Regions from separate parts of the Rhodoferax sp. XS2R6 genome, predicted to be linked through region 1. Evidence: predicted binding sites of a transcription regulator. Region 1 holds the regulator's gene; the other holds the start of a gene.
The links. Region 1 encodes FNR, which switches genes on or off when oxygen is low (the NO sensors DNR and NnrR bind a similar motif). Its sites were predicted from a motif close to TTGATNNNNATCAA; they were not measured.
Positions count from the first base shown of each region.

Region 2: clpB (ATP-dependent chaperone ClpB) is a predicted target of FNR. The motif match lies at 6,896-6,909, and genes of this name have one in related genera.

Region 1 is NZ_JBWMAY010000001.1:235,225-243,130, reverse strand. It holds gene ccoN (cytochrome-c oxidase, cbb3-type subunit I) at 1-293, shown strand, start outside; gene ccoO (cytochrome-c oxidase, cbb3-type subunit II) at 307-933, shown strand; gene AC097A_RS01160 (cbb3-type cytochrome oxidase subunit 3) at 952-1,089, shown strand; gene ccoP (cytochrome-c oxidase, cbb3-type subunit III) at 1,109-2,023, shown strand; gene ccoG (cytochrome c oxidase accessory protein CcoG) at 2,048-3,517, shown strand; gene AC097A_RS01145 (FixH family protein) at 3,526-3,804, shown strand; gene fnr (fumarate/nitrate reduction transcriptional regulator Fnr) at 3,820-4,539, opposite strand; gene hemN (oxygen-independent coproporphyrinogen III oxidase) at 4,730-6,130, shown strand; gene AC097A_RS01130 (sulfite exporter TauE/SafE family protein) at 6,140-6,823, shown strand; gene AC097A_RS01125 (GGDEF domain-containing protein) at 6,863-7,906, shown strand, end outside.
Region 2 is NZ_JBWMAY010000002.1:648,806-656,711, reverse strand. It holds gene AC097A_RS09580 (DUF427 domain-containing protein) at 1-172, opposite strand, end outside; gene osmF (glycine betaine ABC transporter substrate-binding protein OsmF) at 289-1,218, shown strand; gene AC097A_RS09570 (ABC transporter permease) at 1,227-2,402, shown strand; gene AC097A_RS09565 (ABC transporter ATP-binding protein) at 2,399-3,340, shown strand; gene AC097A_RS09560 (ABC transporter permease) at 3,333-4,097, shown strand; gene clpB (ATP-dependent chaperone ClpB) at 4,195-6,795, opposite strand; gene AC097A_RS09550 (alkaline phosphatase D family protein) at 6,936-7,906, opposite strand, start outside.

The DNA.
Region 1 (7,906 bases):
CCATCGAGCTGCATTTCTGGGTGGCCACCATCGGCATCGTGATTTACATCGCCGCCATGTGGATTGCCGGTGTGATGCAGGGCCTGATGTGGCGCGCCATCAACCCCGACGGTACGCTGACCTACACCTTTGTGGAGTCGGTGAAAGCCACCTATCCCTTCTATGTATTGCGCTTGCTTGGCGGCCTGCTGTACCTCAGCGGCATGCTGATCATGCTGTGGAACACCCTCAAGACGGCCACTGCAGGGCGCGCCAGCACCGTGACCATTCCTGCTGCCGTTGCGCACGCCTAAGGAGAACAAGAACATGGCTAACGAAACCAAAAGCTCTGGTGTGTCGCACGAGAAAATCGAGACCAATAACTTTCTGATGATTGTGTTGATCCTGCTGGTCTTGCTGGTGGGCGGTATGGTGGAAATTGTTCCGTTGTTTTTCCAGAAGTCCACCACTGAGCCGATCAAGGGCATCCAGCCCTACACCGCGCTGCAACTGGCTGGACGCGATGTGTACATCCGTGAGGGCTGCTACAACTGCCACTCGCAAATGATCCGCCCCTTCCGTGCCGAGACACTGCGCTACGGCCACTACTCGGTGGCGGGCGAGTCGGTGTACGACCATCCCTTCCAATGGGGCAGCAAACGCACCGGGCCCGACCTGGCCCGCGTAGGCGGCAAGTACAGCGACGAATGGCACCGCATCCACCTGGTGAACCCGCGCGACGTGGTGCCCGAGTCCAACATGCCCGCCTACCCCTGGCTGGAGAAAACCCCGGTGGCCGCTGCCGAGATGCCCGCCCGCATGAAGGCCCTGCGCACCGTGGGTGTGCCCTACACCGACGAGCAGATTGCCAAGGCACCGGAAGAGGTGAAGGGCAAGACCGAGCTGGAGGCCACCATTGCCTACCTGCAGGTTCTGGGCTTGGCACTCAAGTAACGCGAAAGAGAGATTTCCATGGACATCAATACCCTGCGTTCCGTGACTACGGTGGTGAGCTTGCTGGTGTTTGTCGGCATTGTCTGGTGGGCCTGGTCCAAGCGCCGTTCGGGTGATTTTGCGCAAGCCGCCAACCTGCCTTTTGAGCAGGATTGAACCCGCATAAGGAATAAAAATGAGCGACTTTACAAGTAGTTTCTGGTCCGTCTATGTGGCGGCCATCACGATCATTGGGATCGTGGCCTGCCTGCTGCTGCTGTGGTTCAGCGGCAAAGCCAAGGCCATGACCGCCAATGACAACACCACCGGCCACGTGTGGGACGGTGACCTGCGCGAGATGAACAACCCCCTGCCACGCTGGTGGGTGTGGCTGTTCATCATCACCATCGTGTTTGCCGGTGTTTACCTGGCGCTTTACCCCGGCCTGGGCACTGCGGCTGGCACGCTGGGCTGGACCCAGGAAGGCCAGTACCGGGCCGAGGTGGCCAAGGGTAACCAGGAAGTAGCCCCGCTGTACGCCAGGTTTGCGTCCATGAAGCCCGAAGAGGTGGCCAAGGACCCGCAGGCCCATGCGATTGGTGAGCGCCTGTTCATGAACAACTGCTCCCAGTGCCACGGCTCGGACGCGCGCGGCTCCAAGAGTTTCCCCAACCTGACCGATGGCGACTGGCTGCACGGCGGCGCCCCTGAAAAAATTGCCGAAACACTAACCTTGGGCCGTGTAGGACAGATGCCGCCCATGGCTGCTGCTGTAGGTACTGGGGACGATGTGAAAAACGTGGCGCACTATGTGTTGAGCCTGTCCGGTAGCCCGCACGACTCGGTGCGTGCTGCACTGGGCAAGCCCAAGTTTGCCGCCTGTGCCGCTTGCCACGGTGGTGATGGCAAAGGCAATGTGGCCTTGGGTGCCCCCAACCTCGCAGACGACATCTGGTTGCATGGCTATGGAGAGAATGCCATCGTTGCCATGATCAACAATGGCAAGGTCAACCAAATGCCAGCACAGGCTGACAAACTCACCGCGGCACAAATCCAGGTGCTGGCGGCCTACGTCTGGGGCATGTCCAACAACGGCGCGCCCGCCAAGTAAGCAGGCTGCATTCAGGACTTTGTGTTGAACACCGCTTCCGACTCGTCCCGCAAAGTCATCCCGATTGCGCCGTCCCCGGACCGTGGCCCGATAGAGCCACCGCCCGGAGCCGACGCCGAGATGGTGGCTTTGTACGAGGCCCACAAGAAGATCTACCCGCGCAGCGTGTCGGGGTATTTCACCCGGTGGCGCTGGGCGCTGGTGTTCCTCACGCAGTTGGTGTTTTACGGCCTGCCTTGGCTGCCCTGGGGCGACCGCCAAGCGGTGCTGTTCGACCTGGTGGCAAAACGGTTCTACATCTTCTCGTTGGTGCTGTACCCGCAAGATTTTGTCTACCTCACGGGCTTGCTGGTGATTTCGGCACTGTCACTGTTCCTGTTCACCGCGGTGGCCGGGCGCCTGTGGTGTGGTTACGCCTGCCCCCAAACGGTGTACACCGAGATTTTTCTCTGGCTGGAGAAGTTGGCCGAAGGCGACCGATCGGCCCGCATGCGCCGGGATGCAGGCCCCTGGGGCTGGGACAAGCTGGGCCGCAAGCTGGCCAAGCAGGGTATGTGGCTGGCCGTGTCGCTGTGGACGGGTTTCACCTTTGTGGGGTATTTCACGCCCATCCACAGCCTGGCCAGCGCGGTGTTGGGCTGGGGCTTGGGCCCGTGGGAAACCTTTTGGGTGCTGTTTTACGGGTTTGCCACCTATGGCAATGCAGGTTACTTGCGTGAGCAGGTCTGCAAATACATGTGCCCCTATGCGCGCTTCCAGAGCGCCATGTTCGACCGCGACACCCTGGTTGTTACCTACGACGAGGAGCGTGGTGAGCCACGTGGTGCGCGCTCGCGCAAGGCCGACCCCCTGTCCTTGAACCTGGGTGCCTGTGTGAACTGCAGCCTGTGTGTGCAGGTGTGCCCCACGGGCATTGATATCCGCGATGGCCTGCAGTACGAATGCATAGGCTGCGGCGCCTGCGCCGATGTGTGCGACACCGTGATGGACAAGATGGGCTACGCCCGCGGCTTGGTGAAGTACTCCACCCAAAACGCCGTCAACCAACACTGGACCCGCGCCCAGACCCTGCGCCATGTGTTGCGCCCGCGGGTGCTGGTGTACACCGGCATTCTGGTGGCCGTGGTGGTGGCCATGCTGGTGAGCTTGGCGCTGCGCTCACCGTTTCGGGTGGATGTGGAGCGCGACCGGGGTACGCTGGCCCGCATCGTGCAGGGTGGCAAGATCGAAAACGTGTACCGCCTGCAGATCATGAACGCGACCGAGCAGGACCAGGACTTCAGCGTTAGCGCCAGCGGGATTGAGGGCATGAGCACCCAGATGGACAGGCCGACCGTGGCCATTGGTGCCACGCAGGCGCGCTGGGTGGCGGTGCGGGTGCAGATTCCTTATGAGGCTGCACCGGCAGGCTCCCACCCCATCCACTTTGAAGTAACCAACGGGGCCCACAGCAGCACCGTGACCGAGAAGTCGGTATTTATTGTTCCCCGTTAAGGATTGTTATGGACACCCAAGACCCTTCTTCGCAGCAGCCCTGGTGGCATTTTGGTTACGTCTGGCTGGTACTGTCTGGCCCGGCCATTGTGGTGGTGGCTGGGTTTGTTACGCTGTATTTGGCTGTGTCGGGGGCCGACCCGGTGGTGGACCAGAACTATTACCAAAAGGGCATAGAGATCAACCGCACGCTGGCTGCGACACCGGAGAGCCTGGCCCCAGCTGTGCAGGCGCGTAACCACGCGGCCACCGGGGTCAAGCCGCAGGTCGCTCCGGCGACCCCCTAAGCCATCTCAGGCTGTTTAGTTGCAGACCTTGGGATTGACGATGTCCTTGAGGGCCTCGGTATTGAGGATGCGCACATGGCGCTGTTTGACTTCCACAATGCCGTCTTCCACAAATTTGGAGAAGGTGCGGCTCACGGTTTCGAGCTTGAGGCCCAGGTAGCTGCCAATTTCTTCGCGCGTCATGCGCAACACCAGCTCAGACTGCGAGAAGCCGCGTGCATGCAGACGCTGGACCAGGTTCAGCAAAAAGGCCGCCAGGCGCTCCTCGGCCCGCATGCTGCCCAAGAGCAGCATCACGCCGTTCTCCCGCACAATTTCCCGGCTCATGATCTTGTGCACATGGCGCTGCAGCGCATTCACTTCGCGTGACAGTTCTTCAATACGGTCAAACGGCATGACACACACCTCGGCATCTTCCAGCGCCACGGCGTCACAGGTGTGGTGGTCGTTGACGATGCCGTCCAGCCCCATCACCTCGCCCGCCATCTGAAAACCGGTGACCTGGTCGCGCCCGTCCTCCGAGGCCACGCAGGTCTTGAAGAAGCCGGTGCGAATGGCATACAGGCTGGTGAACTTTTCGCCGTTGCGGAACAGGGCCCCGCCGCGTTTGATCTTGCGGCGGCTGGCCACCACGTCGTCAATCTTGTCCAGCTCGCTGGCGCTCAGGCCCAGCGGCATGCAGAGTTCGCGCAGGTTGCAGTTGGAGCAGGCCACCTTGATGGTGTGGGGCGTCAGGGGCGTGGCCGGCGCAATGGCAATGGTGGCGTGTGCCTCGGCGGCTTTGGTGGTGGGTGCGATTGGCTCAAACATATGGTTCCCCTGATGCAAGTCAATTATGTTCCTGGTCATGCGCTGGCTCCTTGATGTAGATCAAGCAGTTTGTGCAGGGCTTGCGTCACAGTCTGTGCGGTAGCTTGGAGTATTCATGAACGCCGTCGTAGACACCACCCCCATCTCGGAAAATTTGCTGACCCGTTTCGACGTTGCAGGGCCGCGGTACACCTCCTACCCCACGGCAGACCGCTTTGTCGAGGCCTTTACCGCCGACGACTACGCCCAAGCCCTGGCCCAGCGCCGCAGTGGTGCGGCGGCCTTGGCATTGCCGCTGTCACTGTATGTACACATTCCGTTTTGCGAGTCGCTGTGTTACTACTGCGCTTGCAACAAGATTATTACCAAACACCACGACAAGGCCGCCACCTACCTGCGCTACCTGAGCCGCGAGGTGGACCTGCACACCGAACGTATGGGCACTGGCCAGACCGTGAGCCAGCTGCACCTGGGCGGTGGCAGCCCCACGTTTTTGAGCGACACCGAGCTGCGCGAGCTGATGGGCATGCTGCGGCGCAACTTCAACTTTGCGCCGGGTGGCGAATATTCCATTGAGGTGGACCCGCGCACGGTGGACGCGACCCGGCTGGACACCCTGGCCGAACTGGGTTTTAACCGCCTGAGTTTTGGCGTACAAGACTTTGACCCCGCGGTGCAGAAGGCGGTGCACCGGGTGCAGCCGGCCGAGCAGGTGTTTGCGCTGGTTGCGGCGGCGCGCGCCCGGGGTTTTGAGTCTATCAATGTAGACCTGATCTATGGCCTGCCGCAGCAAACCCCGGAGTCGTTTGACCGCACGCTGGCCCAGGTCAACCAGCTGCGACCCGACCGAATTGCGCTGTATGCCTACGCCCACCTGCCCGAGCGCTTCAAACCCCAGCGTCGCATTGCCACGGTGGAGTTGCCCAGCGCGGGTTCCAAGGTGTCGATGTTGTCGCGTTCGCTCGCTGCCTTTATGGGGGCGGGTTATGTGTATGTGGGCATGGACCACTTTGCCCTGCCCGAAGACTCGCTGGCCGTGGCCAAGCGCCAGGGGCGGCTGCACCGCAACTTCCAGGGTTACAGCACCCAGCCCGATTGCGATTTGATCGCCTTGGGCGTGTCGGCCATCGGCCGCATTGGTGCGACCTACAGCCAGAACGCCAAGACGTTGGACGAGTACTACGACTACCTGGACCAGGGCCGTTTTCCAGTGGTGCGCGGCCTGGCCGTCACACGCGACGACCTGGTGCGCCGCGCCGTCATCATGGCGCTCATGTGCCAGGGCCAGTTGCAGTTCGAGTCCATCAACCTGGCCTACTTGGTGGACTTTAAAAACTACTTTGCCACTGAGATGGAGGCGCTGCAAACGCTGGCCGGGCAGGGCCTGGTGGTGCTGGACGACAGCGGCATCCAGGTCACTGCGCAGGGCTGGTTTTTTGTGCGCGCAGTGGCCATGGTGTTTGACAGGTACCTGCAGTCCGACCGCACCCGTGCCCGCTTCTCCAAGATCATTTAGCATGGCCTGATGCAATCTTCTCTGGCACTCACGGCCCTGGTGATGGGTCTGGTGGGCGGGCCGCACTGTGTGGCCATGTGTGGCGCTGCCTGCGCGGGTATAGGGCAGGCGGCGGGCCCGCGCCAAACCTCGGCACTCCTCACCTTTCAAGTCGGCCGTGTGATCGGTTATGCGGCGCTGGGTGGGCTGGCGGCCGCGTCCATGCAGGGCCTGGGCTGGCTTACGGTGCAGAGCGCTGCACTGCGGCCCGTGTGGTCCATGGTGCATGTGGCGGCGCTGGTGCTGGGGCTGCTGCTGTTCTGGCAGGGGCGCCAGCCGCTGTGGTTGCAGGCCGGTGCCCGCACGGTGTGGGGCTATACCCGCAGCCTGGGTTTGCGCTGGGGCCGTGGGGCACCGCTGGGGCTGGGCATGTTGTGGGCGCTGTTGCCCTGCGGTTTGTTGTATTCGGCGCTGCTGGTGGCGGCATTGGCGGGTGACGTGGTGAGTGGGGCCGCCGTCATGGCCCTGTTTGCCCTGGGCACCTCGGTCACCATGCTGCTGGGGCCCTGGTTGTGGCTGCGCCTGCAGGGCGGCCAGATGGGTGATGGGCAATGGGGCGTGCGCTTGGCGGGGGCGGCGTTGGCGGCCAGTTCGGCGTGGGCTTTGTGGATGGGATTGGTGCACAATCAGGCTCCATGGTGCATCACACCTTGATGCACATCAAGAACCACCCCCTGTTGGAGGGCGCCCCCCATGGACCAAACCGCCTACGCTGCCGAGGCCTTGCGACTGGCAGAGCTGCGCAGTCTGGGGGTGCTGGATACCGCGGCCGAGCAAGCCTATGACGACGTTGTCAAGCTCGCCGCCTTCATTTGCAACACCCCGATCGCGCTGATTTCCCTGATTGACGAGGATCGCCAGTGGTTCAAGGCCCGGGTGGGCCTGAACGCGATGGAAACGCCGCGTGGCATTGCGTTTTGTGCGCACGCCATTACCGAACCCGACGCCCTGATGGAAGTGCCCAATGCGCTGGACGACAGCCGTTTTGCTACCAACCCCCTGGTCACTGGCGACCTGGGTATCCGCTTTTATGCCGGGGCACCGCTGCTGACCGCCTCGGGCGCTGCGCTGGGCACCGTGTGTGTGATTGATCAAGTTCCCCGCAAGTTGACCGAGGCGCAGGCCGAAGCGCTCAAGGCCCTGTCGCGCCAAGTGGTGCAACTGCTGGCCCTGCGCCGCGCCAATGCCGAGCTGGAGCTGCTGTCGCGCGCGCAGAGCCTGCGCCAGCGCGAACTGGAAGACGCGCAAAAACAGCTGCAGGAGCTCAACGACGAGTTGTCCGAGCAAAGCCTGACCGACGCGCTGACCAACCTGAAGAACCGCCGCGCCTTCGACCGGCTGCTGGCCAATGAATATGCCCGCGCCTTGCGCACCCGCTCGCCGCTGGCATTGCTGATGGTGGATGTGGACCACTTCAAGGCCTATAACGACCAGTATGGCCACCTAGCCGGCGACCAGGCCCTACAGGCCGTGGCCGCGGCCATCAAATCGCAGGCCCGGGCCTACGACCATGTGGCCCGCTACGGCGGCGAAGAGTTTGCCGTCATCCTGCCCGACACCCAAGTGGCCGACACGCGTGCGGTGGCCGAACGCATCCGCCAGGCGGTGCAAGCCCTGCAGGGCTTGCATCGGCCAGTGACCGTGAGCGTGGGCGCCGCCATGGCCGAGGCCAAGACCGACCCCGCCGACCTGGTGAACCGCGCCGACCAGGCGCTTTACCAGGCCAAGCAGGCAGGG
Region 2 (7,906 bases), on a different contig from region 1:
TCACCATCAGTGAGTAGTAGCTGGCCTGGCCTTTCCAGGCGCAGCTGGTCTTGTGGTTGCTGAACTGCACGTAGTCGCGGTTCAGGGCGCTGGCAGGAAAGTAGTGGTTGCCTTCCACCAGCACGGTGTCATTGCTTTCGGCTATTACGGTACCGTTCCAAATCGCTTTCATTGCAGGCTCCAGGGTCACATTCAGGGGCTCCCATTCCACCACAGCACAGTCCATCCGGGGGCTACCCGGGCTATTCGCTTTCGCTTATCCTTTGCCCACATTTGAAAGGCCCTGCCATGCGTACCTCCCCACTCTTCATGCGTCGCCACTTGCTGGTGCTGGCTGCCGGCCTGCTGGCCAGCTGGGGCGCCCAGGCCCAAAGCCCCGTGCGCGTAGGCTCCAAGATCGACACCGAAGGCAAGCTGCTGGGCAACATCGTGGTGCTGGCGCTAGAGGCCAACGGAATCAAGACCGAAAACAAGGTCGCGCTGGGCAATACCAAGGTGGTGCGCACCGCCCTGCTGGCCGGCGAGATTGACCTCTACCCCGAGTACACCGGCAACGGTGCCTTCATGCTGGGCGACGAGGGCAACAAGGCCTGGAAGAGCCTGCGCGCGGGCTACGAACTGGCCAAGAAGATGGACATGGAAAAGAACAAGGTCGTCTGGCTGGAGCCGGCCAATGCCAACAACACCTGGGCGATTGCCGTGCGCCGCGACGTGGCCACTGCCAACAAGCTGCGCACGCTGGACGACATGGGGCGCTACATCGCCAAGGGCGGCGCGTTCAAGCTGGCGGCCTCGGCCGAATTCATGGAGCGCGCAGACGCCATGCCGGCCTTCCAGGCGGCCTATGGCTTCAAGCTGCGGGCTGACCAGACGCTGGTGCTGGCCGGTGGCGACACCGCAGCCACCATCAAGGCCGCGGCCGAAAAAACATCGGGCGTGAACGCCGCCATGGCCTATGGCACCGACGGCCCGGTGGCCGCGCTGGGCCTGGTGGTGATGGATGACCCCAAGGGTGTGCAACCCGTCTACGCGCCCGCACCGCTGGTGCGTGAAGAGGTGCTCAAGAAGTACCCCGCCATTGCCACCGTGCTAGCGCCCATCTTCAAGGCGCTGGATGGCCCCACGCTGCAGATGCTGAACGCACGCATCCAGCTGGAAGGCCAGGACCCCCGCAAGGTAGCCAGCACCTTTTTGCACAGCAAGGGCTTCCTGAAATAGCCGCCGCCGTGGCGGACACGCCCCCTCAGCGCTGTAACCCGGTGCTGGCGCTGTGTGCTGCACTGGCGCTGGCCGGCGCCTGGGGTCTGCCCTTTGTGCGCGTGGCGCCCAACCGCCTGCTCTCGGGCGAGCCTGTTTACCTGGTTGATGTGTTGCTGGGCCCCTGGGTCTGGTTAGCGATGGCGCTGCTGTCGGCATTGGCCATCGCCACTTTGCAGGCCCACCGCCGCGCCACCCAGGCGCTGGTGATAGTGGCCATGGCCGCCACACTGCCCGCCCTGTGGCTGCTGGCCGGCGCACATGCCCACCACGTGGCGCAAACCGAATCATCTTTGCACCGCACCGCGCTGGGCGCCGGCTTCTGGACGCTAATGGGCCTGGCCTGGCTGGTGACGCTGGACGCCGTGGCACGGCTGCGGCTGGCCACGCTGGCGCGCCTGGCGGTGCTGATGGCGGCCGCTCTTCCCTTGCTGGCGGTGCTGGCGACACTGGATACAGGGCAAGAGCTGTCCATTGCGCAGGAGTACGCCAACCGCAGCGATGTGTTTGGCGCCGCCGTGCTGCGCCACCTGCAGATCGTGCTGCTGGCCACCATGCCGGCCGTGGGCATCGGCGTGCCGCTGGCCTGGGCGATGGCCCGCACACCGCGACTGCGCCAGGCGCTGTTTCCCATCCTCAATGTGATCCAGACGATTCCGTCCATCGCGCTGTTTGGCCTGCTGATGGCGCCGCTGGCCTGGGCCGCCGCAAAGGCACCGGTGCTGGGGCAGATGGGCATCAGCGGCGTGGGCCTGGCACCTGCCGTGCTGGCGCTACTGCTGTATGCGCTGCTGCCCATCGTGCGCTCCACACTGGCCGGGCTGGAGCAGGTGCCGGCCGCGGCCACCACGTCTGCGCGCGCCATGGGCATGGCCCACTGGCAGGTGCTGTGGCAGGTGGAGCTGCCGCTGGCGCTGCCGGTGCTGCTGGTGGGCCTGCGCACGGCGGTGGTGCAGACCACGGGCCTGGCCGCGGTGACCGCGCTGGTGGGCGCCGGGGGCTTGGGGCAAATCATGTTTGACGGCCTGTTCAGTGCGGCCAACGAGCTGGTGATGCTGGGCGTGTTGCCCATCGTGCTGCTGGCCGTGTTGGCCGATGCCCTGTTCAAGGCGCTGGCCGCGCTGCTGGAAACCCCCACCGCATGATCACCTTTGACCACACCAGCAAGTCCTACGACGGCACACCCGCCATCACCGACCTGCAACTGACCATCGCGCGTGGCGAGCTGCTGGTGCTGATTGGCCCCTCGGGCTCGGGCAAGTCCACCGCACTCAAGATGATCAACCGCATGGTGGACCACGACGGTGGCCGCATTTTGCTGGACGGGCAAGAGATTTACAGCTTCAACGTGCGCGACCTGCGTCGGCGCATGGGTTATGCCATCCAGTCGGTGGGCCTGTTCCCGCACTGGACGGTGGCACGCAACATTGCCACCGTGCCGCAACTGCTGGGCTGGAGTGCCGAGCGCATCGAAGCGCGCGTGACCGAGCTGCTGACGCTGTTTGCCATGGAGCCCGCGCAGTACCGCCACCGCTACCCCCACCAGCTGTCGGGCGGGCAGCAGCAGCGCGTGGGCGTGGCACGCGCGCTGGCGGCTGACCCCGATGTGCTGCTGATGGACGAACCCTTTGGCGCGCTGGACCCGGTGACGCGCGCTGCCCTGCAGCTGGAACTGAAACGCGTGCACCAGGCGTCTGGCAAAACCATTGTGCTGGTCACGCACGATATTGACGAAGCCCTGCTGCTGGCCACCCGCATCGTGCTGCTGCGCCAGGGCCGGGTGGAACAGGTGGGCACGCCGCTGGAGCTGCTGGCCACACCGGCCAATGACTTTGTGGCGGACTTTCTGGGCCGCGCCGACCTTGGGCTCAAGCTGCTCTCGCTGCGGCCCATTGCGCCGCTGGTGCAGCCGCTGTCCGAGCCCGCGCCCAACGCGCAGATTGCCGACACCGCCACGGTGCGTGAAGCCCTCTCGCACATGGCGGCGCATGCCGTGTCCGCACTGCGCGTGGTGAATGCTGCAGGCGATTCGCTGGGCCAGGTACGCGCGGCGGATCTGCTGGAAGCGCAGCACCGTGGCTAAGGACTTCGTGAACACCCCGCGCCTGAAAAGTGCCTGGTGGGCCGACCGCCTGCTGTGGACCGTGGCCCTGCTGATGGCGCTGGCCTACGGCCTGCCACACAGCCAGCCCCTGTTTGCCGCACTGTTCCCTGCCCTGCCGCGCCCGGTCTACCTGCAGGAGCCGCTGGCCGCGCTGCTGTGGCAACACCTGGGCCTGGTGCTGTTGTCCAGTGCCGTGTCGGTGGTACTGGGCACTGCGGCCGGCCTGGCCGCCACGCGCCCGGCAGGCCGCGCCTTCCGCCCGCTGCTGGAAACCATCGCCGCCATGGGCCAGACCTTTCCGCCCGTGGCCGTGCTGGCCGTGGCCGTGCCTGTGGTGGGTTTTGGGGAGCTGCCGGCGCTGCTGGCGCTGGCGCTGTTTGGCCTGCTGCCGGTGTTGCAGGCCACGCTGGCCGGTGTGGAGTCGGTGCCCCAGCCCGTGCAGGAGTCCGCCCGCGCCATGGGCCTCTCGCCCTGGCAGCAGCTCTGGCAGGTGCAGGTGCCGCTGGCCCTGCCGCTGTGGCTGGCCGGCGTGCGTACCTCCGTCATCATCAACATCGGCACCGCCGCCATCGCCTCCACCGTGGGCGCCAAAACCCTGGGCTCGCCCATCATCGTGGGGCTGTCAGGCTTCAACAACGCCTACGTGTTGCAAGGCGCGGTGCTGGTCGGCCTGCTGGCCGTGGCTGCCGACATGGCGTTTGAACGCCTGGCGCGGCGGGCGCAATGGGACGTGTGACCGCACAGCCCCCATTCGCTATACATTTGATAGCTGCTTGCGCAATAACCAAAAGGGTTAGAGGCCTAAAAGACCACTAACCCGCAGGTAAACACTGTCAGCTAAAGCTGAATTCCCCCGGCGCGCGGATCGGGTCCACACCCACACTGATGGTGTCCTTGGGCAGGAACTTGCCTTCCAGCAGCAGCTTGGACAGCGGATTCTCAATACGCTGTTGGATAGCGCGCTTCAGCGGCCTCGCGCCAAACACGGGGTCGAAGCCGACCTTGGCCAGTTCGGCCACCGCCGCATCGCTCACTTGCAGCGTCAGGTCCATCTTGGCCAGGCGGCCCATCAACGTGGCCAACTGGATCTTGGCAATCGACGCGATGTTGGCGGCGTCCAACGAATGGAACACAACCGTCTCATCAATCCGGTTCAAAAACTCGGGCCGGAAGTGGTTCTTCAGCTCGCCGGTCACGGCCTCTTTCACGTCCTCGTAGTCCTGCCCCACCATGCTCTGGATCAGCTGGCTGCCAATGTTGCTGGTCATCACGATGACGGTGTTCTTAAAGTCCACGGTACGGCCCTGGCCATCGGTCAAGCGGCCATCGTCCAACACCTGCAGCAGCACGTTGAACACGTCCGGGTGGGCCTTTTCCACCTCGTCGAGCAGCAGCACGCTATAGGGCTTGCGGCGCACGGCTTCGGTCAGGTAGCCGCCCTCTTCGTAGCCCACGTAGCCGGGGGGCGCGCCAATCAGCCGCGCCACCGAATGTTTCTCCATGAACTCGCTCATGTCGATGCGCACCAGGTGCTCTTCACTGTCAAACATGAAGCCGGCCAGTGCCTTGCACAGCTCGGTCTTGCCCACGCCAGTGGGGCCCAGGAACAGGAAGGAGCCCGTGGGGCGGTTGGGATCGCTCAGGCCCGATCGTGAGCGGCGGATGGCGTTGGCAACTGCCGCAATGGCTTCGTCCTGCCCGACCACGCGGTCGTGCAACTTGTCTTCCATCTGTAGCAGCTTGTCGCGCTCACCCTGCAGCATTTTGCTGACCGGGATGCCAGTGGCGCGGCTCACCACCTCGGCAATCTCGTCGGCGCCCACCATGGTGCGTAGCAGCTGGGTGCGGCCACCGTCCTTGGCGTCCTTGGTCTTGCCGGCTTCCTGGGCCTGCGCGTCTTGCAGGCGCTTTTCCAGCTCGGGCAGCTTGCCGTACTGCAACTCGCCCGCCTTGTTGAAGTCGCCCTTGTCGGTCAGCTCCTTGATCTGGAAGCGCAGCTTCTCGACCTCTTGCATGATGGTTTTCGACCCCTGGGCCTGTGCCTTCTCAGCCTTCCACAGCTCGTCCAGGTCGGCAATCTCTTTTTGCAGCGCGGTGATCTCTTCGTTGATAAGTTCCAGGCGCTTTTGCGAGGCTTCGTCTTTCTCGCGCTTCACGGCTTCGCGCTCGATCTGCAGCTGGATCAGGCGGCGGTCTTTCTTGTCCATGACCTCGGGCTTGGAATCCAGCTCGATCTTGATCTTGCTGGCGGCCTCGTCGATCAGGTCGATGGCTTTGTCGGGCAAAAAGCGGTCGGTGATGTAGCGGTGGCTGAGCTCGGCCGCAGCCACGATGGCGGGGTCGGTGATCTGCACGCCGTGGTGGGTCTCGTAGCGCTCCTTCAGGCCGCGCAGGATGGCGATGGTGGCTTCCACCGTGGGCTCACCCACGATGATTTTCTGGAAGCGGCGCTCCAACGCGGCGTCCTTCTCGATGTACTTGCGGTACTCATCCAGCGTGGTGGCGCCCACGCAATGCAGCTCGCCACGGGCCAGCGCGGGCTTGAGCATGTTGCCGGCGTCCATGGCACCCTCGCCCTTGCCGGCGCCCACCATGGTGTGTAGCTCGTCGATGAAGACGATGGTCTGGCCTTCGTCCTTGGCCAGGTCTTTCAGCACATTCTTCAGGCGTTCTTCAAACTCGCCGCGGAACTTGGCACCGGCCAAGAGTGCGGCCATGTCCAGACTCAGCACGCGCTTGCCTTTGAGCGAATCGGGCACCGCACCGTCCACGATGCGCTGGGCCAGGCCTTCCACGATGGCAGTCTTGCCCACACCGGGTTCGCCGATCAGCACGGGGTTGTTTTTGGTACGGCGCTGCAGCACCTGGATGGCGCGGCGGATTTCGTCGTCGCGGCCAATCACTGGGTCCAGCTTGCCCAGGCGGGCGCGCTCGGTCAGGTCGATGCAGTATTTCTTCAGCGACTCGCGCTGCTCTTCGGCATCCGCGCTGTCCACGGCCTGGCCACCACGCACGGCGTCAATAGCGGCTTCCAAGCTCTTGCGAGTCAGGCCATTGGCGCGGGCCAGGTTGCCGGCGTCGCCCTTGTGGTCGGCCAGGGCCAGCAAGAACAATTCGCCGGCCACAAACTGGTCACCCCGTTTGATGGATTCTTTTTCAGCCGCCTGCAGCAGGCTCACCATGTCGCGGCCCACGGTCACCTGTTCGTGCCCCTGCACCTGGGGCAAGCGTTTGATGGCCGCTTCGGCAGAAGCCAGCAATCCGGCCACGTTGACACCGGCGCGGTTCATCAGCGCTTTGGGGCCGTCGTCCACACGGATCATGGCAGCGAGCACGTGCACCGGCTCGATGTAGGCGTTGTCGTGGGTCAAGGCCAGCGTCTGGGCTTCGCCCAGGGCTTCCTGAAACTTGGTGGTGAGTTTTTCGATGCGCATGGCGGCTCTCGTGACGATTTATGGAATGCTACCCAGCTTGGGGCCATGGTGCCCCATTTCAAGCCCGGTGGGCGTACGCCAGCGGACATTGGCACGCTGTTTGACCCACATCAAACAGCGTGCCACGCGCCCCGCAATCCTCAGCCCAGGGTCCAGTCGATCTGCACCTGGTCAGGCGTGGCCACATCAAAGCGGCGCATGCTGAAGCTGGCGCGCAGCCGCTGGCCCCCGCTGGCCAAGGGCTCCAGCTCACATTCCAGCCAGCCATCGCCGTTCCAGGCCTGCGCTGCGATGTGCGCACTGCCGCCTGCCAGCGGCACCGTCTCCTGCGCCAGCACATCGCTGGCGGCCACGTTGGCAAAACGCAGCGGTGCATGCAGTGGCGGTGTGACCAGCGCGTAGGCCTTCACCGGGCTGTGGCTGAAGGTGATGGTGGCGCTGGCCGCGCAGTGGTAGTCGCCCGAGAGGAAGACCACATTGCTGATGTGCTGCTCGGCAATGAAGTCCAGCACGCGCTGGCGATCGCCTTCGGCAAACTGCCAGTTGTCGGTGGACCGGGGCGAAGGCCGGCCAAGCCCCTGCACCAGGCCCGGTGCCAGCACCGCGCCCGTGGCGATGAACTTGGCGTGGTGGCCACGCGCCTGCTCCTGCAGCAGCCAAGCCTCCAGCACCGGCCACTGGCCGGGCTCCAGCAGGCGCCGCGCGGTACCCAGCGCGCGGTTGCGGTGCACCCGCGTGTTGAGCGAGAGAAATGCCGCTGCAGCGTGTGAAACCGCTCCGTCGTGCCCCTGCGGTCCCAGGGGTGCGGGGCCGTGGGCACGCTGAAAGGCCGCAAAGGCGCTCAGCGCATTGCGCGTGAGCACGGCGCGCTCAGTGCCCAGGCGCTCTTCGTCACGGCTCCAGTTGTCGGCAATCTCATGGTCGTCCATCGCCATGTAGAGCGGCAGGCTGCGCGCCAGCTGCCTGAAGCCGGTTGAACCAAAGGCCTCGCGGTAGCGCGGCAGCAGCGCTTCAATCGGCGAGCTGCCCGAGGCCAGACCGGCCCGCGCATCGGCATAAATCTGGTCGCCCAGCATCCACATCAGCGAGGCCGGCGCCTGCCGCTGGCGCA